Ketobacter sp. MCCC 1A13808: one gene and its partners. The protein of the gene in region 3 interacts with the protein of the main gene of each other region in a pairwise test. Links are inferred from orthologs where the notes say so. Each region holds a gene or a part of one and is shown on either strand. Other genes may lie near its edges.

What was found.
Region 1: the proteins of dnaE (region 3) and dnaQ interact in binary tests that used the Escherichia coli proteins (3 or more experiments, as listed by UniProt). The link is inferred for Ketobacter sp. MCCC 1A13808 from one-to-one orthologs.
Region 2: the proteins of dnaE (region 3) and dnaX interact in binary tests that used the Escherichia coli proteins (3 or more experiments, as listed by UniProt). The link is inferred for Ketobacter sp. MCCC 1A13808 from one-to-one orthologs.
Region 4: the proteins of dnaE (region 3) and rplL interact in binary tests that used the Escherichia coli proteins (3 or more experiments, as listed by UniProt). The link is inferred for Ketobacter sp. MCCC 1A13808 from one-to-one orthologs.

The regions. Positions count from the first base shown.
Region 1 is NZ_VRKW01000004.1:39,963-47,743, forward strand. Bases 2,267-5,043 are described here. They hold dnaQ (DNA polymerase III subunit epsilon), read right to left. Parts: upstream 4,125-5,043; coding sequence 3,408-4,124; downstream 2,267-3,407. Other genes in these bases: FT643_RS09755 (hypothetical protein), read right to left, coding at 2,267-3,113; rnhA (ribonuclease HI), read right to left, coding at 4,134-4,574; FT643_RS09770 (methyltransferase domain-containing protein), read right to left, coding at 4,571-5,043. In the rest of the region: FT643_RS09745 (hypothetical protein), read right to left, coding at 1-561; nudC (NAD(+) diphosphatase), read right to left, coding at 561-1,385; more of FT643_RS09755, read right to left, coding at 1,401-2,266; more of FT643_RS09770, read right to left, coding at 5,044-5,437; gloB (hydroxyacylglutathione hydrolase), read left to right, coding at 5,552-6,331; FT643_RS09780 (LysM peptidoglycan-binding domain-containing protein), read left to right, coding at 6,429-7,781. UniProt on the Escherichia coli protein: DNA polymerase III is a complex, multichain enzyme responsible for most of the replicative synthesis in bacteria. The epsilon subunit contain the editing function and is a proofreading 3'-5' exonuclease.
Region 2 is NZ_VRKW01000001.1:164,594-172,592, forward strand. The notes cover bases 3,376-6,370. They hold dnaX (DNA polymerase III subunit gamma/tau), read right to left. Parts: upstream 5,825-6,370; coding sequence 3,926-5,824; downstream 3,376-3,925. Other genes in these bases: recR (recombination mediator RecR), read right to left, coding at 3,376-3,559; FT643_RS00775 (YbaB/EbfC family nucleoid-associated protein), read right to left, coding at 3,570-3,893; FT643_RS00790 (hypothetical protein), read left to right, coding at 6,227-6,370. In the rest of the region: FT643_RS00755 (ribonuclease D), read right to left, coding at 1-900; FT643_RS00760 (acyl-CoA dehydrogenase family protein), read right to left, coding at 976-2,121; FT643_RS00765 (ZIP family metal transporter), read right to left, coding at 2,239-2,952; more of recR, read right to left, coding at 2,960-3,375; more of FT643_RS00790, read left to right, coding at 6,371-6,727; FT643_RS00795 (hypothetical protein), read right to left, coding at 6,771-7,999. UniProt on the Escherichia coli protein: Part of the beta sliding clamp loading complex, which hydrolyzes ATP to load the beta clamp onto primed DNA to form the DNA replication pre-initiation complex.
Region 3 is NZ_VRKW01000005.1:38,794-47,804, reverse strand. What follows is about bases 2,917-6,923. They hold dnaE (DNA polymerase III subunit alpha), read right to left. Parts: upstream 6,585-6,923; coding sequence 3,117-6,584; downstream 2,917-3,116. Other genes in these bases: rnhB (ribonuclease HII), read right to left, coding at 6,589-6,923; FT643_RS11405 (acetyl-CoA carboxylase carboxyltransferase subunit alpha), read right to left, coding at 2,917-2,953. In the rest of the region: FT643_RS11415 (DUF2057 family protein), read right to left, coding at 377-1,108; FT643_RS11410 (sulfite exporter TauE/SafE family protein), read right to left, coding at 1,205-1,990; more of FT643_RS11405, read right to left, coding at 2,000-2,916; more of rnhB, read right to left, coding at 6,924-7,179; lpxB (lipid-A-disaccharide synthase), read right to left, coding at 7,237-8,427; lpxA (acyl-ACP--UDP-N-acetylglucosamine O-acyltransferase), read right to left, coding at 8,442-9,011. UniProt on the Escherichia coli protein: DNA polymerase III is a complex, multichain enzyme responsible for most of the replicative synthesis in bacteria. This DNA polymerase also exhibits 3' to 5' exonuclease activity. The alpha chain is the DNA polymerase catalytic subunit.
Region 4 is NZ_VRKW01000025.1:414-5,029, forward strand. The notes cover bases 1,649-4,616. They hold rplL (50S ribosomal protein L7/L12), read left to right. Parts: upstream 1,649-2,929; coding sequence 2,930-3,304; downstream 3,305-4,616. Other genes in these bases: rplA (50S ribosomal protein L1), read left to right, coding at 1,649-2,145; rplJ (50S ribosomal protein L10), read left to right, coding at 2,360-2,884; rpoB (DNA-directed RNA polymerase subunit beta), read left to right, coding at 3,602-4,616. Outside these bases: preprotein translocase subunit SecE, read left to right, coding at 1-367; transcription termination/antitermination protein NusG, read left to right, coding at 384-917; rplK (50S ribosomal protein L11), read left to right, coding at 1,012-1,449; more of rplA, read left to right, coding at 1,450-1,648. UniProt on the Escherichia coli protein: The binding site for several of the GTPase factors involved in protein synthesis (IF-2, EF-Tu, EF-G and RF3). Is thus essential for accurate translation.

The DNA of each region.
Region 1 (7,781 bases), on a different replicon or contig from region 3:
ACCATCCGCCATAGGAAGGAAGGTCCCGCTGCCGTACTCGGCATCAAACCACTGAATATGCCGGGACAACGAATCAATTGAGGACCAAAGATCGAAACCGATATCTGGATTACTCAGGGCATAAACGCTACGCGGCTTACTACGCTCATCCTCTAGGGTGTAATAGCGACCCTGAATGCGATCAAGCTTATAGCCGGGTTTACCGCCTAAACTGGCCAAAAGGCCTTTCCACTTTATTACCCGGGCATCGATCTGCCAGAGATCGCCGTGAATTTCGAAAGGGATTTCTGAGCCACTGGAAGCAATAACAATATTCGCTTTGTATAATTGACGTTCCACTTTATCAAAGCTAATGGTGGCGACCGTGATCTCGTCACGAACCGGTTGATAGCCATTCACGTTGAGCGCTGTTAAACCCATAATGACGGCAATAAGCAATAGCACCATGCCTATTGAGCCTTTAACCCAGCCTACAATCCACTCTTTGTTCAGCAACATAAATAACGAAGCGACCAGCGCCAAAACGCTGATAATCGCAAACGGGGCCGTAATCCATTGCATTAACTTTCACCCCTGAATTCTTTTACATAGGTGTCTATTAATGAGCGCGCAATGGAGCCAACCGGCGGAATCATAGGTAGGCTGGTCACAGGCCACCACGCAGCTTCTTCGATTTCCTCGTCTTCAAAAACGAAGCTGCCCCCGGCATATTCTGCATGAAACCCGACCATCAACGAGTGGGGGAACGGCCACGGCTGACTGCCTTTATATTTTAGGTTTTTAACTGTAATACCAACTTCTTCTTTAATCTCACGGTGCACTGTCATTTCCAGAGTCTCACCCGCCTCGACAAACCCGGCCAGGGTAGAAAACAGGCCCGGTGGAAAGCTCGCAGATCGGGCCAGCAAAATGTCCTCACCCTTTGTGACCAGAACGATAATGCAGGGAGAAATTCTCGGGTATTGCGTATGACCACACTGGGGGCAAAGCTTAGCGCGATCCACTTCATGATGAACGGTTTGAGTACCGCAACGGCCACAAAACTGATGATTGGCATCCCATTCAACAATTTGCCGTGCCCGGCCCGCTACCATAAACCACTCCGTATCGACCATCATTGATAAGCGACGAAGCTCATGCAGGCTGAATGGGTGGGGAAGCTCGCTGTCACTTTCCAGTTCAGTGGTAAAGCAGTGCATGCCCTGCATCTGACCTAGATAATGGGTTCCCTTGTGTGGGATGCCCAAAAAGGAAAAACGATCTATTTGCGGAATAACCAGGCCATGCTGATCCTGGAGCATAAGTATCCGCCCCTGATAAAACGCAAACCAGAGACTTTCCCCATCCTGCACTTCGGGCGCAAAAACGCCGGGAATAAAATCCATCAATAACCTTTCCTGTTAAGCAGCGACCGGAAATCCAAGCTCGCGCATGCTTTCTTCGGCAACCTCAAGTATGCCGTCCCCGATAGGTTTGTTATCTTCCATTCCTTCGAGGTAGTAATCAATACTGGACACCGCATCCGCCAGCGTTTCCATAAGCTGATAGGTTGGAGTGAGCGAACCGTCTTTAATCAGTTTCTTATCAATAAACGATTCACAGGCCGACACCACCGCGGCAGCACGATGCAGCTGCAGGAATACCAAACCACCCCAGACGGATTTGAGAGTCGTAGGCACATTATTCAGGTGCATCCCATCCCAGCTGGAATCCATAAAAGAAGTGATTGCGCGTTTTGCCAGGGATAAGCCTGCACGTGCTTCGCCCACCACAACCGTGCGCGCATCATCCAATTGGGTAACCGAAATGCCATCGTTAATGGCATCTTCAGCTGTATTGGACGCTATGCTGCTGTCTGGCCCGCGGCGCGGAGAGAGCGTGGCGATACTGTTTTCTACATACAATAGAGCATCGGCCACTTTGTTAAATTCATCCGATTCCGGGTCAATATCATCGCTTGACCAGTTGCGAACCACATCGGATTTTTCTTTGAAGATGCCTGCCGCTTTACTCAAGCTCAACATAACCAGCGTGTTTGCCACTTTGCGCATGGAATCCGCCGTTGCTTCGAAGCTCTCCTGGTCACCGGATGCGCCACGTGCACCCAGATCGAGAGAGTCCTTAATGTGGTTCAGTTCTTCGGCCAGCGCTTGCGCTACAGAACGAATCACCGACCCGCCCGGCCCGCGCAGAATTTCAATTTCATGCCGTAGATTTTGATCCGTCAGGCCACCGGTATCCAGCTTAAACAGATCGGCCACCTGTTTAAGATATTCACCGTTCGGACCTGCCAGGGAAGCAATATAAACACACTCCTGCACAGTCGCTTTTGACGGCTCCTTGTTGAGAGCACTTTCACCCATAGTAACAACCAATTTAATCTGGCGATCCACCATACCCAACAGGGATTTGCGCGCTACGTTCAATTGAACCAGATCATTTCCCACCGCTTCCAGCACAGCCAGTGTTAACCACCATAATTTTGATAATGGCTTAGTACCGGATAAGTTATCAATACGGACTAACGCTCTGCTCATCAGCTTGGCATTCGCAGACACGCTCTCATTGCGCAAAATTCCGAGCAGCCCCACTTGATACATATGGCGCAGCCGACGGCCAATTTGTAAAAGCTGTTCGATATCGGCCTCTGCAGCCTGTTCTTTCGGGGGTCTTTCGGGGTTTTCACCCAAGTCAAAAAAGATACTTTCTGTCACCAGGGGCTTGCTGAGAAAGAAGCGTATTTCATTTATGGTGGGTACCAACAACACCGGTAAAGCCTGCTTTTTAACTTCCACGTATTCCAAATAATGCATTAACACCATGATGGCGTTACTGATGCCCGCAAGCAGCTTTTCATTATTTGAATCGCTGGTTCGTGCCAGAATTTTATGACCGAGCAGCTCCAGCTCCTCGGACAGCATGGATGCGCCAGGCAAATTAATCAGCCTGAACACGCCTTTTATCTGTGCGAACTGCTCAATAGCGGTTTTCAGACGACCGTCATTATCGGGTTCTTCCACAAACTGTTCCAGATTGGACTCCGCGATAGAAAGCGATTCATCCAGTTGTTCCTTGACCAGATTTAATGAGGCCGAACCTTCAATCGTTAACATGCTGACACCGTATTTTCTTTTAATCGGGTAAAAATCAATCACATAGGAATGTGACAAACCTAACCTAAGAATGTTTATCAATGGTTTCGACTAAGTATAGATTCTTTTTTCTGATTTACTTCAAGAAGGCAGGACCAGAAAAGTCTTAGGTTTAGCCGCTGTGTCTCAGTATAGCTCTAAACAAAGTCGATAACTCATTGTTTAATTGGTTCTTTTAAATTCCAATAACCCGGTTTGTGGGCACTAAAAGCCCATTCCACAGCAGCCATCTGCTTTTGCTTCTAGCGGGGACTCTCAGGACAGCTTTAGCCATATACAGTTACCGTCACTCTCTTTGTCGATCCCCTTGAGGCGGGCTTCATGCTCTACAAGTTCATCAGCCGATGCACGGATCACCTTCAGCGGAGCACGATTCGCAGGCATTGGCTTTATCGTAGCCCCCGTAATACCGCCCTCGTCGCCCTCATCACCGGTTGCCAGGCTTAGATTGGTCTGTCCACCGGTCATCATGAGGTAAACGTCAGCTAAAATTTCGGCATCCAGCAGTGCGCCGTGCAGCTCCCGGTGAGAGTTGTCAATTTCGTAGCGCTTACAGAGAGCATCCAGGCTATTGCGCTGACCAGGGTGCAGCTTGCGTGCCATTTTGAGCGTATCCAGCACCTGGCAATAGTCGGCGACAGCCCCGATGGTGCCTTGCATTAACCCGAACTCATGATTCAGGAAGCCCACATCAAACGCCGCATTGTGAATGACGAGTTCGGCGCCTTCGATGTAGCGCAGAAACTCCTGGGCGATTTGATGAAAACGGGGCTTATCCGCCAGAAACTCATTGGTGATGCCGTGCACTTCTATAGCGCCGTCGTCTATTTCTCTGTCCGGCTGCAGATACCGGTGAAAATTGTTGCCGGTAAGACGGCGATTCAAAAGTTCAACACAACCGATTTCAATGACCCGGTGCCCTTCCGCGGGTTCAAGACCGGTTGTTTCCGTATCCAATACAATCTGTCGCATCAGTGATTACTACCTCATCATTTCTGTGATTGCATCGTTGGCCAATTGATCTACCAGTTCATTTTCACGATGTCCACTATGGCCTTTCACCCAGTGCCATTGCACTTCATGTTGCTGGCTGATTGCGTCCAGCTCCTTCCACAGGTCTGCGTTTTTCACCGGTTGTTTACTGGCATTTTTCCAGCCTTTTTTCTTCCAGCCGTGAATCCACTCCGTGATACCTTTTCTGACGTACTGGGAATCGGTAGTCAGATCCACCTTACAAGGGCGCTTCAGGCTACGTAGAGCTTCTAATGCCGCAGTAAGTTCCATACGATTATTGGTGGTATCCGCTTCGGCTCCTTTCAATGTTTTTTCATGACCGTTATGACGCAGCAAAGCCCCCCAACCCCCCGGCCCCGGATTGCCTTTACAGGCGCCATCGGTAAAAATTTCTACTTCATCCATCATGTTTCCCGTTTATTTGTTTTGTTCCAGTGATTGCGAATGGACGGTTTTGCGATACCGGCTATCGGAATATGCACCAGAGAATCGGTGACCGAGCTGAATCGTGGTTTAATCGGCGTCAGAGTGGATACCTGTTTGGTTGCTACCAGGACGTACACACCGCCCCGCTGACGCCACACTCGCTGCCCCAAATAGGAAATCCAATTGAATAATTTTCGGGTTCGGTCGTTCGCAGTAGGAAGGCCATAAGCGGTACTTTCGTACCCTTCTACATGAAAGTCTAACAATTTTAACCAGTCTGAAAGACGATAAGCGCTAATGAAATTGCCACTCCAGGGCATACGTATCGAGTGCATTTGAACAAATCTGAAAACACCCCATAAACTCCACGGGTTGAATCCAACGATCACGATTTTTCCGCCGGGTATCACCACTCTGGACATCTCCCGCAGCACCCGGTGCGGTGCGCTTGCGAAATCAAGGCTATGGTGAAGAATTGCCACATCTACACTTTCTGTCGCCAGCGCGAGTTCATCCAGATGGCTACAAACGCAACGGTAATAACCGGAATACTGCGGTTGTTCGCACAAATATATTTTATTATGAATGGTGCTGCTTTCGGCCAACCAATGAGGCTCACCAAATCCGGTCTGAACCAGATTGTAGCCAAACATGGAAGGCAAAAGTCTTTCCAGCAACGCTTTCTCCTGTTGCAGGATTTCTTTTCCCAGTTCGGACTTAAACCACTTATTCAATAGTTGGTGCACAAAGCTGCCATGAATCTGCTGAAAGGGCTTAAAAAGTCTGGGTAAGCTCATAATAATGAAATGCCCGTGCACCGTAATGCGGCGTGTTTGGCAGGCCATAAGTCCCATGCTGGGCTTACATTAGCGCTGCTCAAGGTTTAAAGTAGTGCAATTAAGACCTTTAAGATTACCAGATGTTTGAAATGATTTTGAGGATTTATAGGGAATTATTCCATGTTGACCTTACACCCGATCCCCGCCTATGTTGATAATTATATTTGGTGTATTCACGATGCAACGCGTGCCTACGTCGTTGACCCTGGCCAAGCCGAGCCCGTTCAGAGCTACCTAAATAAAAACAAACTCGCTTTGTGTGGCATATTGGTCACCCATCACCATTGGGACCATGTTTCTGGCATTGAAACGCTGACCAAAGAGTATCCGGGGCTGCCCGTCTGGGGGCCTCAACAGGAAACCATCCCCGGCATCACCGTCCCTCTCAGCGCCGATCAAAGAGTTGACCTGGATTGGGACATATCAATGACGGTCTTGGATGTGCCCGGCCACACTCTTGGCCACATTGCCTATTTTGCAGAACAAACGCCGTTAGGGCCGCTTTTATTTTGCGGCGATACCTTATTTTCCTCAGGATGCGGACGCCTTTTTGAAGGCACACCGGGCCAAATGTGGCAGTCGCTCAAGCAATTTCTGGCGCTCCCAGACCAAACTCTGGTCTGCTGTACTCATGAATACACCACCGCAAACCTGCAATTTGCACAAGCGGTAGAACCAGGCAACGCTGATATTACAACGCGCCGGGAAAACGTTGCCTCTCTGAGAGATCAAAATTTACCCAGCCTGCCCTCTACTATCGGACTGGAAAAGCGCGTTAACCCATTCTTGCGAGTAAACGAAGACAGTGTCATCAACGCATTAATTAAAAATAGTGGTAGCCGCCCTGCTGACGCCACCGATTCTTTTGCTAAACTTCGGGCATGGAAAGATTCCTTCTAGCTCCGACATCTGTTCATTTATTAAACAGGAACATCGGAGCTGTGGTCAGGAAACGATGTATTTCATAGTATTACAGCAGTAGGTAGGAACCGTAGTGTTGAGTTCTGTCATTAATCCCTGGACGTCGTGGTCTGCTTTGTCTTCATTATTATTTTGTCTACATATAGTGGGTTGCTCCACCGCATTGCAAAGTGATCAACAAGCCACGCAGTACACGCCTGAAAGCGAGCTTGTTATAGATCGCTCTACCCCGGATGGCGTAGAAGAATTCGACTATACCGGATATCTGGGCCCAGAATTCTCCATACCTTCTCCCCTTTCTGCATTGCCGCTGGGTTCGGACCAGGATCCGGCGCTGGAAGGCGTACCCTCAATCTGGAGCGTGTATCGCAAAAACACCATTTTGAATCTGCAGCAGGACAACCCAAGAATCAAAGTCCAGCGCGATTGGTATGCAAAAAACCAAAGTTATCTTGATCGTGTGACGGTACGGGCTGAGCCCTATCTCTATTACATTCTGGAGCAATCCATCAAACGCGGCATCCCCAGTGAACTTGCCCTGCTTCCCGTCGTTGAAAGTGCATTCGATCCATTTGCCTATTCACACGGACGTGCAGCCGGCATCTGGCAATTTATTCCCGGTACCGGGCGCGCTTACGGCTTACACCAAACCTGGTGGTACGAAGGCCGCCGTGACATTGTGGCTGCCACCGATGCTGCAATGAATTACCTGCAAGCACTGAACAAACAGTTTGATGGTGACTGGATGTTGGCTCTGGCGTCCTATAACTCCGGAGGCGGTACGGTGCGCAAAGCCATGCGAAAGAATAAAGCCCAGGGAAAACCGACTGACTTTTGGGCATTGGATCTGCCGAAAGAAACAAGAGAGTATGTGCCGAAGCTTATTGCAATCGCCCAGATCTTCAAATCGCCGAAGCGTTACGGCGTTACGTTAATTGATTACGCATATCAACCCTTCTTTGAAGAAGTTGATATCGGAGCGCAGCTGGACTTAGCGTTAGCCGCCAAAATGGCCGGCATCAGCATTGAAGAACTGTATCGCCTTAATCCAGGCTTTAACAAATGGGCAACGGACCCTGAAGGCCCCCACCATTTGCTGGTTCCAGTAGACAATGCACAACAGATGAGAGATGCATTAGTTAAACTGCCGCCGGAAAAACGGGTTGAATGGGATCGATACACTATCAAGCGTGGCGACTCCATCCTGTCCATTTCGAAAGCACACCATATTACCCCAGCTCTGCTGAAACAGATTAATCAACTCAGCTCGAATACGATCAGGGCCGGTAAAACACTGCTTATACCGCAATCCTCTCAGCCACTGACCAGCTATAGTCTTAGCCAGGACCAGCGCCTGAACGAGAAGCTCAATCGCACGATTTCCGGCAAGCGAAAACTAACTTACAGAGTGGGCAAAGGGGATAGTTTC
Region 2 (7,999 bases), on a different replicon or contig from region 3:
TTTGCTTAACGGGCGCGGAATCAAAGGATCGGGAATCGGTTGCTGATAACCTATTTCCACCTGCTCTATCAACTGGTCTCCATATTTGCGGATCTGACTACTCTGCAGACCTATTTCCGCCAACTGGCCTTTTGATTTCGGGCGGTTTTCCACCAAACCATATAGGTTCGCGTCTTTGGCAATAAAGGTTTTGGGCGTATTGATTTCCCGTGCGGTACGTTCACGCCACCCTGCCAGGTAACGCAATGCGGCTTGCTGTTGGGGTTTTAGCTTCCAACCTGCGCCAAACCCCAGATACAACTGATCATCCGCAGGACGGTTTTCATAACGGGTGATCAGCGCGCGGCTCTCCTGTTGAAACCAATCCATTCTGTCCAGAGTGATCAATTTGTCTTCCAGCACATCCGCCAGTTTATGCAGATAGCGCACATCTTCAGCCGCATAGTGAAGCTGACTCTCACTTAGCGGCCGTTTCAGCCAATCGGAGCGGGTTTCTTCTTTTGCAAGGTCGATATCCAGCGCATTTTTAAGCAGGCGTTGCAAACCGGATTGGCGGTCAAAGCCCACAAAACTGGCGGCAATCTGGGTATCAAATAGGTTGACCGGTAACCGGTTCCACAGTCCCCGGAACACGTCCAGGTCCTCCCCTGCGCTGTGCATTAGCAATTGCACATCGGCTGCAAATAGGCGGTCACCCAAAGGGGCAATATCAGCCCGCCTCAAGCCAGTAGGATCGATTAAATAAATAGTCGAATCGGTGGCGACCTGGATCAATCCAGGTTGGGAAAAGTAAGTGTTGGTGCGGACAAATTCGGTGTCCACTGCCAGGCGGGATTGGCCCTGAAGCTGCTCGCAAAGCTTCAACACCAGAGTGTGACTATCGATCCACTGTACATTCACAAGTAAGAATATCTCAGCCTTCAGGCTTTTGGAGTGTCAAAAACTGTGCATTATATAGGGCATAGCCGCGAATGACTATAAACCCAACTGCTTGGCTATGACTTCGTTCATGATTTCGAAGGTACCGCCGCCAATGGCAAGAATGCGATTATCGCGATACAGTCGCTCCACGAGCGTCTCACGCATGTAGCCCATACCACCAAATACCTGAACAGCGTCGTAGGTTGCGCGGTCGCTTACACTGGTAGCAAAGTTTTTCGCCATCGATACTTCTTTAATAACCGAGTCACCCGCCGCGATTCTGGCTGCAACCCGATAGGTGAACTCCCTTGACGCTTCCAGCTGGGTAGCGACCTCTGCCAGTTTATGCCGCAGTGTCTGAAAACCGGACAATGGCTTGCCAAACGCCTTGCGTTCCTTGACGTAACCCAGACACGCGTCCAGAGCCAGTTGCGAGGTGCAATTTGCCATAATCGCCAGATTCAGGCGCTCCATCTGGAAATTCGTCATGATCACATAGAAACCGGCATTTTCCTGACCGATAAGATTCGATTTAGGCACCGCACAATCTTCAAAAAAAAGTTCGGCAGTATCGCTCGCCCACCAGCCCATTTTTTTTAGCTTCCTGCCTACGCTAAATCCGGGAGTGCCTTTCTCGATCAGTAGCAAACTGATGCCACCATAACCCGGCTCACCCGTACGCACCGCTACGGTGTAATAATCGGCGTTGACGCCACTGGTAATGAACGTTTTGGAGCCGGTAACCCGATAGTAGTCCCCGTCTTTGACCGCGCGTGTTTTGAGATTGGCTACATCTGAACCGCCGCTGGGCTCGGTTATTGCCAGACATTGAATTTTCTCTCCAGCAATCACGGGTGCAACTACACGACGCTTTAACTCGTCACTGCCCCAGTTGACAACCGGTGGCAATCCGATATCGATAGACCCCAGACCGGCCGCAACACCGCCAGCGCCACACGCCATTATTTCCTCTGAGGCCGCAATTTTACTGAACACATCCAGCCCCGTGCCACCGTATTGCTCGGGATAACCGATACCCAATATGCCCGCTTGGCCTGCTTTGCGGTACAAGGTACGCGGCAATTCGCCAGCCTCCTCCCATTGCTCTACGTGGGGATTGATTTCCTGCTCGACGAATTTTTTCACCGAGTGGCGGATGAGTTGCTGAGTTTCCCCAAAATAGACTGGGTACGAAGACATGGCGATTCCCTGAGCCCGGAAGTGGATGAGGCTCGAATATACCAAGCGCTTGCTTGGTTCGCAATTTTCGTTTATTCACGTCACGTGGTTTTGCGGGACGAGCCTTTCACCACCGGATCAGCCATGCACCAGCATATGCCCGATCACACCCAGTAGAAAACCCAACACCGCACCAAAAGGGGGGCTCCAATGTCCTCTCATCGCTGATTGCGGCGCTATGTCCTGAAAGATAAGGTACAGTATTCCGCCACTGGCAAAGGTCATAATCCCCGCAGTGAGTTCCGCCTGCTCGCGCAAAAACACATGGCCAATGACGGCGGCAACCGGGCCCAATAGCGAAGCGAAAAAGAGCAGCCGCAGCACGGTCTTGGCACTCACCTTGTTTTGCACCATCTCCCGGTAAGCATTAAATCCCTCAGGAAAATTCTGGATAGCAATAAAGCCCGCCAACAGCATGCCTAACGCGCTGTTACTTGCAAACACAGCGCCCAGCGCCATGGCCTCCGGTATAAAATCCATTAACATCGCCAGAAACTGGGAGACCGCACCACCCCGCTTTGTCAGAAATTGATCCAAAAAGCAGAATACGGCGCTGCCGGCCAGAAAAATCAGGCTCAAATTTAGTACCGAAAGGTTTTGAATACCGGACGGCAGCAGGGCGTAAGCTACGGCGGAAATCAACGTGCCACCGCCAAATGCGACCACACCGTGTATGACCTTGTCTTTTATTTCTGTTTCGGGAGTACGTTCATAGCGGGCCAGCAATCCCCCGACATACGCAGTGATGCCGGCAAACCAGGTAATTGCAGCCACCGTATAAATGGTATTCATACCGGCGTTACTCCAGTCGTTTCCTGCCCTTTAGCGCAAGACTGAGGGTATTGCTATCGACGTATTCCAGATCACCCCCCATTGGCACACCGTGCGCGATTCGTGAGGCGACCACTCCATGCCTGCGCGCCATTTCAGAAAGGTAATGCGCAGTGGCTTCGCCTTCCACTGTTGTGCCAGTGGCAATCACCATTTCTTTCACTTCGCCTTCCGCCAGGCGTTGATCCAGCAACGGAGCACCGATCTCTTCCGGGCCAATGCCATCGATCGGCGACAGGTGCCCCAACAGAAGAAAATAGTAACCGCGGAAACCACCGGATTGATCCAACGCGATCACATCCGCGGGGGTCTCTACCACGCACAACAGACTGGCATCACGACTGGTTTGAGTACAGGTCTGGCATACCTCACTCTCCGAGAAATTGCGGCAACGCTGACAACGACCGATGTTATCCATCGCCAATTGCAGCGTTTGCGCCAGCTTTTCACCGCCATTTCGATCGCGATCCAGCAAATGGAGCGCCATTCTCTGAGCGGATTTAGGTCCAACGCCGGGCAGGCAGGTGAGAGCCTCAATCAAGCGGCTGGTTAACGGGCTAAAGCTCATGGTTCAGCTGTCAAAAAGGCAGTTTAAAGCCGGGCGGCAAATTAATACCCGACGCGAGGCCGCCCATTTTATCTTTATTATTCTGCTCAACCCTGCGTACCGCATCGTTCACCGCAGCCGCCAGCAAATCTTCAAGCACCTCTTTATCCTCACTCAGCAGGCTGTCGTCAATTTGTACCCGACGCACGTCATGGCGCCCGGTCATTAGCACTTTCACCATGCCTGCACCGGATTCACCGGTCACTTCGGTATTTGCCAATTCTTCCTGCATTTTTTGCATGCGCTCCTGCATTTCCTGCGCCTGCTTCATTAAATCACCTAATTGTCCTTTCATGCTCTTACCTATCTTATCGCCCGAGGGCTTCGCTAATCGTCCAGTGGTATCACCGAATTCACATCTAAAGTTGCACCGAAGCTGGATTGTAATGCTTGTACGAAAGGATCAGCCTGCATTAGCTCGATCGCTTCATTTTTTCGTGCCTGTTTATATTGCGCCAGCAACTGGTCGGGGGTTGGCTTAGTTGGCTCCTGAACCAGGATGTCCAGTGTAATCGGTTTGCCCTGGTTTTCCGATATCGCCGTTTCAAGCAACTCCCGGTTTTCCTCCTTATAGAGCGCTTCAAACCGCGGGCTGATAGCCAATACCCAACGCTGTTCGCCTCGCTCCTCCAAAGTGCAATTGCGGGCAAAATTTCGCACCGGGCCGGCCAACTCCAACAGGCCCGTCATATCCGCCCATTCGTCACCCAGCCGGATAACGTTGGTCTTGATCTTAGGCTTGGGCTCTGCAACTGGGTCCGCCTGGGGCTTGTTATTATCGCTAGCTTTACCTTCAGGAGCACTGCGATCTGCACCCTGACTCGCGGTATCCGGTTGAGGAGGTGCACCCGCTTGCGCATTCCTGAAATCCGGATTTTTGACTCCATCTTCTTTTCGCGGCACCGGCTGCCGCGGTTTGGTTGCCACCGGCGTCACGGTGGGTCCCTTTTTGGCTACCTCAGGTGAAGGCTCGGCGCTTCCCAGCACTTGTTTCATTTTCGAAAGATGGTCGTTGGCATTGCCCGACGGGCGGGCCGGAATCTCGCCGGGCTGCCCTGCCGTAACAGGGCTAAGGGGCTTTCCCGGGGGAGTTGCTCCCTGGCCGGACGCCCCTGAGTGAGCACCCGGTGCTGAGATCAAACCCTGAGGCTTGAATAACACCATGCGCAGCAACGCCATTTCAAAGCCACTGCGGGCCTCCGGTGCCAAAGGCAGATCACGCCGGCCCAGCAACCCCGTCTGATAATATAACTGCAATTCCTCGGGGGCAAAGCGCTTCGCGTATTCCAGCACCCGCTCACGGTCGCCGTCACTATCATCAACCGCATCGGGAGCAAGCTGAGCTACCGCCAGGCGATGCAACATGCTGATCAATTCGGCCAGCACTCCGGCGTAATCCGGGCTTTGCTCGGCCATGTGGATGACCGTTGACATCAGCATTTCTGCACTGTGTTCCGCCAGACCATCGATCAGAGTAAATACAAATTCGCGATCAATGCTACCCAGCATTGATCGCACATCGTGTTCAATGACTTTCCCGTTACCGAATGCGATAGCCTGATCGGTCAGACTGAGAGCGTCCCGCATACTGCCGTCAGCGGCCCGCCCTAACTGCCATAGAGCGGGGTCTTCAAATTCAACCAATTCGGCTTCGAGCACTTTCTTCAGGTGACCGACGATGCGCTCAGGGGTCATGGCTTTGAGACTGAACTGCAAGCAACGGGAAAGAATGGTGATCGGCAGCTTTTGCGGATCGGTGGTTGCCAACAGGAACTTAACGTGGGGTGGCGGTTCTTCCAGTGTTTTCAGCAATGCATTAAAACTGTGCCCCGATAACATATGAACTTCATCAATTAAATAAACTTTGAAGCGGCCTCGGGTTGGCGCGTACTGAACATTTTCCAACAATTCACGAGTGTCTTCGACCTTGGTTCGTGAAGCCGCGTCCACTTCAATCAGATCCACAAAACGGCCGTCATTGATTTCCTGGCATGCACTGCACAAGCCGCAAGGTTCAGAACTGATACCGGTTTCACAATTCAGGGATTTTGCCAATATGCGTGCAATGGTGGTCTTACCCACCCCACGGGTGCCCGTAAACAGATAGGCATGATGTAAACGGCCATGGTCAAGGGCATTGATCAATGCTTTAAGCACGTGCTCCTGCCCCACCATTTCACGGAAAGACTTGGGACGCCACTTGCGTGCAAGAACCTGATAACTCATGAATTTTTAATTCTAATCTGTGATGGAGGAACGAACTGAGAATCCAGTTTAATACGCTGGCCTCTATTGATAAACCAATGAATTAAAAAAGAATTGCGAATGCAGGAGAAATACAAAGGAAGTTAGAGAGGCGACTCTATCAGCCGCACCCCGGCACACGAGTCGCTTGCTACCGTTGCTCCCTTCCGGGCCTGGCGGGGTTCACAAGTTATCGTTGCGGGGGGACCAATAGAGCCACCATTACGATCTCATTCTTACTACTGCCAAAATGAGGGGGCCGATTATTCCTCATTTTGTGTTGTATTTCAAGGCAAGCGATTGAAGGAAAAAGTATTTTGCCGTTATGGTCTATGATTAAGTGAAAGTAGATACCGATCCGGCGAAGGAAAGTTGAAACGAAGTATGAAAGGCAATCACGGCACCCAAACACCCCGTATTCTGAATGTCATTATGTTCAGCACGGTTTTACTACTCAGCAACCTGGTCTTTAGCGGTTTGTCCCTGGCCGGAGACAGCTGGACCAACGCCATTGTCAAAGGCGAACCGATTGCCGTCACCCCCAAATATCGACTGCACATTTATATGGCCAAACACCCCACCGAACCGGTCTGGGGTAAACTCGATATTCCGATTAAAGCTGAACAGCTACCGGAGTTAAATAATCATCTGAAATCCCCTAATTTTCCCTTTATAGACGTCGCCATCGAAGTAGATAAATACTATCGGGTCATGCAGGGTAGGATTTATAAAGACGAGCTCATCGTCTCGGTAGATTTGGACTTACGGCAATGGGACGGCCTGAAAAAAGGCGACGAGCTTGAAATCGTTTTACCGGGCGGCACCGAATTCAAAGAGAGTTTGCGTGGCTCCGGTACGGCTTTGCGAAAAATCGAAAGGCGCTAGAAAAGCGCCTTCCCTATCCAGCATCCGGCTTCACGCAACCTCGTTATCGGGTATTACTGAATATAAAATCCAACAGGTTATTTTCAACCTGGTTGTCATGCAGCTGCGGCAAGTTTGCAGTGGCGAACATCGGGTCCAAATGCGCTTGCCCTTCCAGCCACACCACTTCCAATAAACGATTATCGCTATTGGACTGGGCAAATGCTTCCGACAAGCCACCCTTGGCCAGCAGTAACAGCGTGGGGATCTTACGAAAGCTGTCGGGATTTAGAGTATTAATACCGTACTCCGGGGCATAACCGGTGCCGCCCGCGGAGGCATCAATCAAAATTCGCAGAGGGAAATACCATTCAGTCAGATTGGTAGGCCCGATGTACAGGGCACGGGCAAAATCTTCCAACCGGACCATTTCTTCTTCCACACGGGTGTACTCATATTCACCTGTTTCATCTGTGTAAACCAAATCGTCCGGCGACCCGATCTCATCCATTTTGGCCCAACTGTATAATGGGCCCTGACCGAGATGCTTGAAATCCGGTCCGGCATCCGCCGCAATATGCTGCTGCAATGGCCCGGATGCCATGTTCACAATATCTTTTAATACCGGCAGATTGCGGGCAAAACTGATCAGCGGTGATTTGGGGACCACCGCACCACCATGCAAATGACCCAAACTGGTTTGCAGAAATGCCAATATGGAAAAGTGGTCGTCAAACATCAAGCCCACCATTGCTTCGTTGGTATAACGAAATTGTTCGATATGGGGGCCAAAGGTGTAATTAGGGCCATTGCGCGTATGAAAAAAGCGGAACAAATTACTGATCACCGGGGACTTGGGCACCCGCGCAATGATCGTGCTTTCCTGGTCAGGCCCTTTTGAAGCAAGGATGCCCACAGCCTCCGGTAACGCAATGGCTTCGGCGCTGAAGAGCAAAGGAATATCCACGTTCTTGGGTAATATGCCGTTACGCATCCAGCCAATCATTCGTTTGTAAGCGGCATCGTCATCTGTTTCCCCTTCTGCAATGCTTTCAGCGACAGCCTGTTTTTCAATGGAGGCGACGTCCACCATAGCGACCGTACTCGACATTCCCGGTAAACCGTCCAAAACCGAGCCGATTGAAGTATCAAAACCGATAGCCCCGGCGACCAGGTTGGCTCCCTGATCCTGCGTGGTGGTGGGGTCTCCATCCAGATCCCAAGCCAGGAACATCGAGCTATGCGCGCCACCCAAGGAATGTCCGCCTACAAACACTTTTTGCTTGCTGAGCG
Region 3 (9,011 bases):
TTTTTCGCAATATGTCGGCTTACAAACGCTGCGAAGTATGAATGTGGCAGATTACACTTTCGTGACATTCACGTTGTTTGAACTCAATTCCCTGAGCAAAATGTGCACGAAATTTACGAGTCAGGTTCCGGTAGGTAAAACCCTTAATTACCGGCGTAAAATTCGTGGTTTCCCACCATTTCTGCCACTCTTCGCAACGATCATAAACAGCAACATTAATAAGTCACCTTTCTAATTAGGCTACGGCGACATTGCAATTATATGACACTTGAATGAAATGCAAAGTAATGTCTGCATTAAAATCGCCCGTTTGCGGGCAATCTAATAGCTGCTTACACATTACATCCGCGTCGATGCCGGCTAATTGGGTGTCCGGTTATTGCTTTCTCAGATTCACCCAGCGTAAAAATTCTTCTCGCTCGGCCTCAGACGCCCTATCCCACACTTGCTGCAAAATCAAAAGCGGTGAAGGTATATTTTCAGGTAAGACTTGTGCTGCGGGGATATCCCTACTCTGCGGAATCTCTTGCTCCGGTGCAATGGCAACGGCACTATCCGCTGCACCCGTCGCAACGTTACGGGTTGCAGAGGTGTTTACCTGATCAGATTCGAATTCGTAGACAGGTGCAGCGGCCGATCTGAGTGTTGTCATAAAGGTACGTGGACGACTCAGCTCCACCTTCGCTTCAATGGCCTTGTTACTACCTATTTCCGTCACCAAAAATTCTGGATTTTCAGCAAAGTCTTTGGCTTCTTGCAAGGTTTTCTGGGGTTGATTACCGATAAAGTACTCTTTACCCGGCTCTGCGTTGAACGTGATTTTTGCCGGACGTGACACCACTTTGTCAAAGTCGTCGTCTGAAATATCAAATATATCGGAATATTCCGCAATGAGCGTATGCTGTCCAGCGCCCACCTGATAGCGAATCTTTTGACCGATAAAACCATCCGCCACCGGAGTATTATCAATATATTTTATCAACACCGTGTCATCGGATTGAATCAACGCTGCGTGCTCATCCGCTCCGTCATACAGATCCTGAACCTTGTGGTTCGCACAAGCCACCAGAAAAAAAGCTAACAATACGGGAAGAAGGAAGCGAGTCATAATTAGGGTCCTTTAGAAGCTCGGCGCAGGCTATTACGTGTTTATTGCAAAAGCGTGACATTACCCTAACCGCGGGGGGGATGAAAGCCGGATTCGCTATCCAATGACCAACTTGATACCTACTACAACCAAAAGGGCAGCAAATATTTTCTTGAGGGTCGCCGCAGGAAGTCTGTGTGCCCAATGGGCTCCAATTTGGGAGAATACCACACTGGTAATGGCGATACCGATCAACGCAGGAATGTAGATATAGCCCACACTGTGTGGTGGTAAACCAGCTTCGTTCCAGCCGGTATAGATAAACCCGGCAGAGCCGGCCACCGCTATAGGCAGCCCACCGGCAGCGGAGGTTGCCACTGCCTGTTGCATCTTCATATTACACCAGGAGAAAAAAGGCACACTGAGTGAGCCGCCGCCGATACCGAAGATTGCAGAAATAGAACCGATTATGCCCCCTGCCAAAACCAGACCCGGCTTCCCCGGCAAAGCACGAGAGGGTTTTGCTTTCTTACCCGCCGCCATTTGCAAGGCCAGTAGAATTGCGAAGCATCCAAGTAATATTTGAAGGATGCGACCATGCAGCAAATCCGCCAATTTAGCACCAAGCAGCGCGCCTGCCGATAAGCCTACCGCAAACCACAGAAATACCGACCAGACAACGGCGCCATTTCTATGGTGTTGATAAGCGGATCCGGAGGAAGTCACGATCATCGTGGCCAGCGCCGTCCCCACCGCCATGTGTGTCAACACTTCCGGTGAGAACCCTTGCGAAGTAAATGCGTAAATCAGCACCGGCACAATGATCAGGCCGCCACCCACGCCAAGCAAACCGGCGGCCAATCCGGCAACAATTCCCAGCACCGGATAGATCAGTAATTCCACTAGATAGGGTTACCCGCTGAAACCGTAGCTCATTAAACGTTGATAGCGCTCTGACATCAGGGTTTCTTCGTCTTTGGAAGACAACCGCTCCAGATTTTCGATGAGTGCGGCCTTCATTGCATCAGCAACCACGTCGTAATTTCGGTGTCCACCGCCCAACGGCTCCGGTATCACCTGATCCACCAACCCGAGTTCATGCAGACGCTCGGCAGTCAATCCCATGGCTTCGGCAGCATCAGAGGCATATTCAGCACTCTTCCAGAGAATGGAGGCACAGCCTTCCGGTGAAATAACGGCATAGGTGCTGTATTGCAACATTTGTAAATGGTCACACACACCAATAGCCAACGCACCGCCGGAGCCGCCCTCTCCAATTACGGTAGCGATAATAGGAGTACGCAAGCTGGCCATCACTGCCAAATTGCGTGCAATGGCCTCGCTTTGGCCACGCTCTTCTGCTTCGATACCCGGGTATGCACCCGGGGTATCAATAAAGGTGAGTACCGGCATTTTGAATCGTTCTGCCATTTGCATCAATCGCATGGCTTTGCGGTAGCCGTCCGGTTGCGGCATACCGAAATTGCGCAGCACTTTTTCTTTGATATCGCGGCCCTTTTGATGGCCGATAATCATCACCGGCTTTCCGTCCAGGCGGGCCACACCACCAACAATTGCTTTGTCGTCTGCAAAGGTACGATCCCCGTGCAGCTCATCAAAGTCACTGAAAATCCGTTTTATGTGATCGAACGTGTAAGGACGCTGGGGATGCCGCGCCAATTGGGCAATTTGCCATGAAGTTAATTCCGAAAAGATACTTTCCGTCAGCGACAGGCTCTTTTCTTTTAACAGTTTTACCTCATCGTTGATATTGAGGTCTGAGCCTTTGCCAAGATTACGCAATTCATCAATCTTGGATTCCAATTCAGCAATGGGTTGCTCGAAATCCAAATAGTTAGGATTCATAGTTTACTGATCCTGTTACGTTGTTATTTTGAGGAGAATGGAGCTGCCTCTACCTTAAAGTAAGCAGCTAAAGCTGTCGACTAGATGATCGATCCGCCATACCCCGAATTTGTGGCAAAATGTTATTTATGCTCATATTTTGCCGCGAAGCCGGATTCTGTCATTATCGATACAGCACTTTAAGGGAGCGCTCTCCACAAAGCTGCTCTAATTGTTTAATCAATTCCGCCTTCGGCGAAATCCGCCAGTCGTCCCCTAAATACAAGCGACCATTGGCACCTTGTCTGGAATACTGCACCCGCACCCGGCAGCCACCTTCCCGGTAGGGCTCCAGCGCCTGTTGCAGTTGACGGCTAAAATCATTAGACAGCACCGAGTGATCAATATCCAGACTGATCAGGCGTGCATAGTTTTCACGGGCTTGGGCGATGCTGAACACCTTCCGCGTTACCATTTTCAAGCCTCCGGAGTATTCGTCGATGCTGACGTCCCCTTCCACCACCAAAATAGCGTCCTTAATCAGCTGATCCTTATACTCTTCATAGGTGTCTGAAAAAATGGAAACCTCCAGCCGGCCACTTTTGTCGTCCAGCGTCAGAAACGCCATCTTGTCACCGCGTTTACTTTTCATGACCCGCATCGCAATAATCAAACCCGAGACGATAGAACGGGACTCGCGGGTATTACCGGGTTTGACGTCGGCAATACGGCAGGTTACGAAATGCGAAATTTCATCCAGATATTGGTCAATAGGATGACCGGTGAGATAGAGACCCAAAGTGTCTTTTTCACCGTTCAGGCGTTCGTCATCGCTCCAGGGCTTGGCCTTTATCCATTCAGGTTCCGGGGCCGACTCATCGTCGATGGAACCGAACATATCCATAATACCGATGGCCTGGTTGTTGTTTTCCTGTTCGGCGTAACGGGTGGCTTCCTGCAAATTGGCCATCAACGTGGCACGGTCAGGGCCAAGCTTGTCCAGTGCCCCCGCACGTATTAACGCTTCCATGGCGCGCCGGTTGAGTTTTTTCAAATCCACGCGACGGCAGAACTCGAATAGATTCTTATACGGTTTGTCAGCTTCGCGGCCTTCCAGGATAGCGTCGATAGGACCTTCGCCCAAACCTTTTATCGCACCCAAGCCATACACAATTTCACTGCGTTCGTTTACCGTAAATTTATATTGGCTGACGTTGACGTCCGGTGTGACAATGGTAATTTGCATGCGCCGGCACTCATCAATCAACGTCACCACTTTATCGGTGTTGTGCATATCCGCAGACAAGACCGCAGCCATAAAGCCGCTGGGATAATGCGCTTTCAACCAGGCTGTCTGATAGGATACCAATGCATAGGCAGCCGAGTGGGATTTGTTAAAACCGTACTTCGCAAATTCCTCCATGGTGTCGAAGATATCGGTTGATAACTTTTCATCAATGCCGTTTCTAGCACAACCGTCTACAAACACGGCCCGCTGTTGAGCCATTACATCGGCTTTTTTCTTACCCATTGCGCGGCGCAACAGGTCGGCACCACCAAGAGTGAAATCCGCTAGCACCTGCGGAATCAACATAACCTGTTCCTGATACAAAATGGTTCCATAGGTGGTATCAAGAATCGGCTGCAAATCCGGATGCGGGTAATCCACTTTTTGCCTGCCGTGTTTACGGGCAATAAAGTCGTCCACCATACCGGAGCCCAGCGGGCCCGGCCGGAACAGCGCGACCAACGCAACTATATCTTCGAATGTGTTAGGCTTAAGCCGCTTGATCAAATCTTTCATACCCCGTGATTCCAACTGGAATACGGCGGTGGTTTCAGCCTTTTGCAGCAGATCGAACGAGGTAGAATCATCAAGAGGAATACGGGCAATATCCACTTCCGGTTTACCTTGTTTTTGCAGAATCGGATTAATGGTTTTCAAAGCCCAATCGACGATAGTCAAGGTACGCAGCCCCAAAAAGTCGAACTTGACCAAGCCCGCAGACTCTACATCATCCTTATCGAATTGCGTTACCAGATTATTACCCTGCTCGTCGCAATACAGCGGAACGTAATCCGTCAGGGCAGAAGGCGCAATGACAACTCCCCCCGCGTGTTTGCCCACGTTACGGGTTACCCCTTCCAGCTTGAGCGCCATTTCCAGCAATTCACGCACGTCTTCATCGCGGTCGAATAATTCCTGCAGCTGTGGCTCCTGCTCCAACGCTTTGGTCAGGGTCATACCCACCTCAAACGGGATTAACTTGGCAATACGGTCCACAAAGCCATAGGAACGGCTTTGCACCCTACCCACATCACGCACCACCGCCTTCGCCGCCATGGTTCCGAAAGTAATAATCTGACTTACTGCATTGCGACCGTATTTCTCCGCCACATACTCAATAACGCGGTCGCGTCCATCCATGCAAAAATCCACATCAAAGTCAGGCATGGATACCCGTTCCGGATTGAGGAATCGCTCAAACAGCAAATCGTATTCCAAGGGATCAAGATCGGTGATTTTCAAAACGTAGGCGACCAGGGAGCCGGCTCCGGAACCACGTCCGGGGCCCACCGGTACACCATTATTTTTGGCCCACTGAATAAAATCAGCAACAATAAGAAAGTAACCGGGAAACCCCATTTGCAGTATGACATCCAACTCGATCTGCAAACGTTCATCGTAAGGCTTGCGAATTTCGGCAAAATCCGGCGCAGCCGGATCAAACAAAAATGCCAACCGCTCTTCCAGGCCTTTTCTGGATTCGTCTATCATGAATTCATCCAGAGTCATGCCTTGCGGCACTGGATAATCCGGTAGATAGTAGGTACCAAGGGGAATCTCGAAACTACAGCGCTTGGCGATTTCCAGCGTATTTTCGATGGCTTCGGGAATATCGGCAAACAGTTCGCACATGGCTTCCGGCGCTTTAAGATATTGCTCTTCGCTGTAACGTTGCTCGCGACTGGTATCCTCTAATGTCCAGCCTTCATAGATACACACCCGGACTTCATGGGCCTCATAGTCTTCTTTATTAATGAAGCGCACATCGTTGGTAGCCACTACAGGGCAATCATTTTGTGCAGCCAGATCTACTGCAAGGTGTAGATAAGTTTCGTCGTCCTGACGCTGGGTACGCTGTAACTCAAGATAAAAACTGTCAGGGAACAGGCCCATGTATTCCTGAACCAAGTCATTTGCTTTGTCTGCTTTGCCTGATAATAAAGCGCGACCTATCTCAGCCTGCTTGCCACCGGACAGGCAAATCAAACCCTCGGTTTTCTGCTTCAGGTACTCCCTTGAAATGATCGCTTTATCCAGCTTCTGACCGTGCAGATAAGCTTCCGACACCAATTCGGTCAGATTACGGTAACCCTGCATGTTTCTCGCCAGCACTACAATTTGGCTGGGCGGGTCTTCACTATGGGCGGATTCAATGAGTATATCTGCACCAAAAATAGGTTTGATCCCCGCCCCGGTGGTTGCGCGCTGAAACTTCACCAACGCAAACAGATTACAGAAATCAGTCATGGCAATAGCAGGCATATTCATGGCCGAAGCGGCTTTCGCCATGGGCTTTATGCGAACCAGGCCATCAACCAAAGAAAATTCTGTATGAACACGAAGATGTACAAATGAAGAACTCATATTCTTAACCTAATAGTGCTGCTACCGGTCCGAAGCTCCGGCGATGTATCTCGGACGGTCCCAATTCCTGTAGTGCAGTCAGATGAACCTTGGTGGGATACCCTTTATGCTGAGCCAGGCCATAGCCGGGATATCGTTTATCAAGCTCGCCCATTTCACGATCGCGGGTTACTTTTGCAATGATGGAGGCCGCACTGATACAAGGCTCCGTCAGATCCCCTTTTATGATGGCTCGGGAGGGACACGCCAACGCCGGACATCGATTACCATCGACCAAGGCGAATTCGGCCTGGGGCGTCAGCTGCTCTACCGCCCTGCTCATCGCTAACATACTGGCATGGAGAATATTAAGCTGGTCGATTTCATCGACTTCGGCACGACCGATCGCCCAGGCCAACGACTGCTCCATGATAATATCAAATAAGGTATTGCGTTTTTTTTCAGTGAGCTTTTTGGAATCGGTTAAACCGGCAATCGGTCTGGCCGGATCCAATATCACCGCCGCTGCGACTACCGCGCCCGCTAAAGGCCCCCTGCCGACCTCGTCCACTCCGGCAATCAGTTGTCCATCGTAAAAACTCAATTCAGATTGCATCGTTGTCCCCTGTTACTGTACGCCGAAAACGCAGCTGTTTAATTGGTTAATTACTTGCTAACCGGCCTGCTCTTGAATTAGCTCGGCGATGGCCTCAGCGGCTTTCTCGTTGGCGTTAGTATTAAGCTGTTCATGAATCTGGGTAAAACGGCGGCGCATCTGATCGCAACGGGAATGATCGTACATTAACTGAAACAGTGCTTTTGCCAAGGCTTCCGGTGTCGCTTCGTCTTGCAGAAACTCAGGAACGATTTCTTCCTGGGCTAACAAATTCGGCAACGCAATGAACTTCGTTTTAACCAGTGGCGAAAAGAGCGCGTGAGTGATCACGCCCCAACGATAAGCCACTATCATCGGGCACTTCAACAACATCGCCTCCAGGGTAATCGTGCCGGATGTTGCCAATACAAAATCACTGCCTGCCAACACTTCGCGGGCATGACCATCCACCAGTTGAACGGGCATATCTTCACCGTAATGATTGAGCACCGTTTCGAATTGTTCGCGGCGCTGTGCTGAGGACAGCGGCACGATAAATTTTATATCCGGTTCCATCTTCTTAATGATGCTCATGGTTTCCAGAAACAGGGGCGCCATAAATTTAAGCTCCCCGCCACGGCTACCTGGCAATACGGCTATGACTTTTTCGCTCTGGTTGTAACCCCAAAAGCGTTTTGCTTTTTGGTGATCAATTTGCGGATCAATCGCGGTCGCAAAGGGATGACCGACGAATTTACAGGGGACTGAATATTGCTTATAGAAATCTTCTTCGAAGGGCAGCAAAGTCAACATAAGGTCAATATCACGACGGATTTTAATCACTCTTTTCTGACGCCATGCCCACACCGTCGGACTCACGTAGTGTACCGTATGAACGCCCTGTCGCTTCAGATAGCCCGCCAATGGCAAATTAAAATCCGGGGAATCAATACCGATAAACAGATCGATAGGCTGCTCCAGAAAACGCCGCTTCAAGGTCTTGCGGATATCAAGCAGCTCTCGCAATCGCCCCAATACTGCAAAGATACCCATGACACTCAACCGTTCCATGGAAAACCAGCTTTCGCAGCCAGCTGCAATCATCGCGGGACCGCCGATACCCACAAAACGCACGCCGGGGAATTTTTGTTTCAGTACCGCTATAAGCCCTGCTCCCAGCAAATCACCCGACATTTCCCCAGCAACAATACCGATGGTCAACGACTTCGGAGCCGATGGTTGTCTCGCTTCGGAATTAAGGTCGGACACATCAGCCCCCAGTTTTAGCGGACTATGCCACGTTCGGATGACTTGATGGATTCGATAAATAACTGCAGGAGGTCGTCATGGGGCAAGGCTTCGAGCTGCAATATCGCCTGTTCCAGCCGTTGCCCGCGCATGTACACGGTTTTATAGGCTTCACGCAGAACCCGTATCGATTCTTTCGGAAACCCGCGTCGCCGCATACCCTCAAAATTCATACCGGACGGTTTGGCAGGATTACCGATGGCCATGACGAAAGCGGGCACATCTTTGCCCGTTAGCGTGCCTAAACCCAGCATACTGTAGGCCCCGATACGACAGAATTGATGCACGCCGGCAAAACCAGCCAAAATCACATCGTGTGCAACATGGACGTGCCCGGCAACAGAGGCGTTATTGGCAAAAATATTATTGTCTCCGATTCGGCAATCGTGGGCCACATGGGTATACGCCATGAAAAGATTACCGCTGCCGATCTGAGTGATACCTTCGTCCTGAATGGTACCCCGGTGAATGGTGCAGCTTTCCCGGATCTGGTTATCATCCCCGATTTCCAGGGTAGTGGGTTCACCCTTGTACTTTTTATCCTG
Region 4 (4,616 bases), on a different replicon or contig from region 3:
TACAAGCACAGAACAGTCCCAATCATCTCCGGCAAATGCTCTTTTGTGGGTGTTGGTAGCAATCCTGGTCGCTGCAGCCGTGGTGGGCAATGCCTATTTTGATGATCAACCGCTCTTGTACAGAGTTATTGGTGTGGTTGTCCTGGGTTGTCTGGCCGCATTGGTGGCTTCTTTCACGGTCAGGGGGCGGGCATTTATAACTCTGCTTCAGGACGCAAGGTCCGAAGTCAGGCGTGTTGTTTGGCCAACTAAGCAAGAAACAGCACAAACAACCGGCATAGTCGTTGTCGTTGTTGCTTTGATGGCTGTGCTGCTTTGGTTGCTTGACATGGCGCTGGGGTCAATTATTTCCGGAATTATCGGCTAATAACAAGAGGTTGCAGATGGCAAAGCGTTGGTACGTGGTACACGCCTACTCAGGCTTTGAAAAGCACGTGAAACGATCTCTTGGAGAGCGAATTAAGCTGGAAGAGATGGAAGACCATTTTGGGGAGATCCTCGTTCCCACAGAAGAAGTGGTTGAAATGCGGGGTGGTCAAAAACGCAAAAGTGAGCGCAAATTTTTCCCTGGCTATGTGTTAGTGCAAATGGAGATGAATGACGCTTCTTGGCATTTGGTTAAAGATTGCCCTAAAGTGATGGGCTTTATCGGCGGTACAGCGGATAAGCCAGCACCGATCTCCGATCGAGAAGCTGCAGCGATATTGCAGCGAGTGGAAGACGGGGTTGAGAAGCCAAAGCCGAAGACTTTGTTCGAGCCGGGTGAAGTGGTTCGTGTGGTTGATGGTCCGTTCGCAGACTTTAACGGCGTTGTTGAAGAGGTGAATTATGAGAAGAGTCGCCTGCAAGTGGCTGTTCTGATTTTTGGTCGTTCTACACCAGTTGAACTTGAGTTCGGTCAGGTAGAAAAAGGTTAATAGAGATTCGACCCCTGCAGGCGTATGCGCTGTGGGGATTTTTACTTTGCACGGGGAGCTGTATTCCAGCGTTTGAACCCGAGGAGTAGCTGAAATGGCAAAGAAAATCCAAGCTTATATAAAGCTTCAGGTAAAAGCAGGCCAAGCAAACCCAAGTCCCCCAGTCGGACCTGCATTGGGCCAGCACGGCGTAAACATTATGGAGTTCTGTAAGGCGTTTAACGCCCAGACACAGCCTCCTGCGTTTGAGGCGGGAATGCCCATTCCGGTTATCATAACCGTCTATAGTGACCGTTCCTTTACCTTCATCACTAAAACACCCCCAGCGTCTGTGCTATTGCTGAAAAAGCTCGGTATCCCCAAAGGGAGCGGTGTGCCAAACAAGAATAAAGTTGGCAAAGTGACCCGTGCGCAATTAGAAGAAATTGCCACTATTAAGATGCCTGATTTGACTGCAGCCGATATGGATGCAGCTGTACGGACCATAGCGGGCTCTGCCCGTAGTATGGGTCTTGATGTGGAGGGTCTGTAAATGGCGAAGTTGACTAAGCGACAAAAAGTGATTCGTGAAAAAGTAGATGCAGCTAAAGCTTATGATGTAGTAGAGGCGGTCACTTTGCTGGCTGATCTGTCCACTGTTAAGTTCAAAGAGAGTATCGACGTTGCTGTAAACCTGGGCGTAGATCCACGAAAATCGGATCAGGTTGTCCGTGGGGCAAGCGTGCTTCCCAACGGAACTGGTAAGACAGTTCGGGTTGCGGTGTTCACTCAGGGGGCCAATGCCGAAGCGGCTAAAGCTGCGGGTGCCGACCTGGTTGGAATGGACGATTTAGCTGAAGAGATCCAGAAAGGTAACCTGGATTTCGACGTGGTAATTGCGTCACCGGATGCAATGCGAGTGGTTGGTAAGTTAGGGCAGATCCTGGGTCCCCGAGGCTTAATGCCTAATCCCAAAACCGGCACAGTTACACCGGATGTCGTAACTGCAGTGAATAATGCAAAGGCGGGTCAGGTTCGTTACAGAACAGACAAAGCAGGTATTATCCACTGTTCAGTTGGGCAGGTAGGTTTCGAACCAACTGCGATCAAGCAAAATATTGAAGCGCTGATGTCAGACTTGAAAAAAGCCAAGCCTGCCAGTGCAAAAGGTACCTATATCAAAAAGATCACTTTGTCCTCCACGATGGGGCCTGGTGTGTCAATCGATCAAGGCAGCCTGGAAATATAAGTGAAAAAGACTTTGAGCTCTTGCGGCTATTTGTTGTTAGTCGCAAGGCGCGTTAAAGACCGTAGGTGCGTAAAAGCGAACGATTGCTTGTACGCTTAAAAATGCCTGCGCAAACGCGGTGGTTCAAGATTCAGTATTGCTGAGTCGGGCACCGCAACCTCAATCATTTCATTGGTTGGGGAAACGAAACTTAGCAAGTAAAGAGAGGTGTTCAGTGGCACTAAGACTAGAAGACAAAAAGGCAATTGTTGCCGAAGTCAACGACGTCGCGTCCGGTGCTCTGTCCGCTGTAATTGCTGACTATCGGGGTTTGTCTGTTTCCCAAATGACTGAATTACGGAAACAGGCCCGCGAACAAGGTGTGTATCTGCGAGTGGTTCGAAACACTCTGGCGCGCATCGCGGTTGAAGGCACTGAATTTGAGTGCCTGAAGGAAACTCTGGTCGGCCCGACTATTTTGGCATTGTCTATGGAAGACCCCGGTGCAGCCGCCCGGATGATCAAAGACTACGCCAAAGATAACGACAAGTTGGAAGTGAAAGCCCTGGCAATAGGTGGCGTTTTATATGGCGCTAACGAAATTGACAGATTGGCTAAACTCCCGACACGCGATCAAGCACTCGGCATGCTCGCGAGCGTACTGCAAGCACCTGTTACTAAGCTTGCTCGTTCGCTCAACGATGTTCCTGGCAAAATCGCACGTGTAGTCGCAGCGGTCAAAGACCAAAAAGCAGCTTAATATTGAATCTATTTAAATTGAATTGAAAAGTTCAGGAGTAAAATCATGGCTCTGTCCAACGAAGATATTTTAAACGCAATTGCTGAAATGAGTGTAATGGATTTGGTTGAACTGGTTTCAGCCATCGAAGAAAAATTTGGTGTGTCAGCGGCAGCTCCCGTCGCTGTAGCTGCTGCCGGCGGTGAAGTTGCTGCTGCTGCGGAAGAGCAAACCGAGTTTGACGTTATCCTGGAATCTTTTGGCGAGAACAAAGTAGCGGTTATCAAAGCAGTTCGCGGTGTAACTGGTCTTGGTCTGAAAGAAGCTAAAGAAATGGTTGAAGGTGCCCCTAAAGCAGTTAAAGAAGGCGCATCTAAAGACGAAGCAGAAAAAATCAAGAAAGACCTGGAAGACGCTGGCGCTAAAGTCGCACTTAAGTAACAGCTTGGCGAATCTGCGTTATTCAACGCAATTTGCTGACGGGCTGGTGGCAAAAGGCCACCGGCCTTTTGACGTTTAATTGCAAGCGTCAAAAAACAACGATTTTACTTTAGTGGTTAAGGCGCAGGTTCTTTGCCTCTAAAGAGAATAGAAAATCAGCGCGGTAGTAGCGTCATAAGTATGCACAGCGACTGATGTTCTATTCATAGTAAACCCCGTCAGGGACATAACGCGAAGGTAAAACTTCGATTAAGCAAGATTTACAAATCTTGCAGAGTGACAAGCTGAGGAACTCAGATGGCATATTCTTTCACCGAAAAGAAAAGAATCCGCAAGGACTTCGGTAAACTCACTGACGCGATGGAAGTGCCGTATTTATTGGCAATCCAATTGGATTCTTATCGAAAATTTCTTCAACTCGATAACAAGTCAGATGAGCGTATCGACGAGGGCCTGCAAGCGGCCTTCAAATCCGTATTTCCCATAGCGAGCTATTCCGGGAATGCGGCTCTGGAATACGTTGATTATTCTTTAGGTACCCCGGTTTTTGATGTTCAAGAATGTCAGATGCGCGGCGCCACCTATTCGGCACCGCTGCGCGTGAAGATTCGCCTGATCATTTATGACAAGGAATCTTCAAACAAGGCCATCAAGGATATTAAAGAGCAAGAAGTTTACATGGGCGAAATTCCGCTAATGACGGAGAATGGTACCTTCGTTATTAATGGTACTGAACGGGTAATCGTTTCCCAGTTACACCGTTCGCCTGGCGTGTTCTTTGATCATGACCGTGGCAAAACACATTCTTCCGGCAAGCTTTTGTACTCTGCACGAATTATTCCCTATCGTGGCTCCTGGCTGGATTTTGAATTCGATCCGAAGGATTTGGTTTTCGTCCGGATTGACCGTCGCCGCAAGTTGCCCGCTACTATTCTTTTGCGCGCTCTCGGTTATGAAAACGAAGAAATGCTGGATATGTTCTTCGACACCAATACGGTTATTCTGGAAGGCGGTGAGTTCAAACTCAAGTTGATTCCAGAGCGGCTTCGTGGTGAAACCGCCATGTTCGATATTAAGGCCGGCGATGAGGTTGTGGTTGAAGAGGGGCGGCGCGTAACTGCACGGCATATCAGGCAGCTTGAAGGCGCCAATATTGAATGGCTGGCGGTTCCGAATGCGTATTTGGAAGGCCGGGTTATTGCAAAAAACATCGTTGATAAATCGACGGGTGAATTGATTTGCGAGTGCAATGCAGAGATTACAACCCCTCTACTCGAAGCTATTGCTGAAGCGGGCGTTACTGATTTTGAAA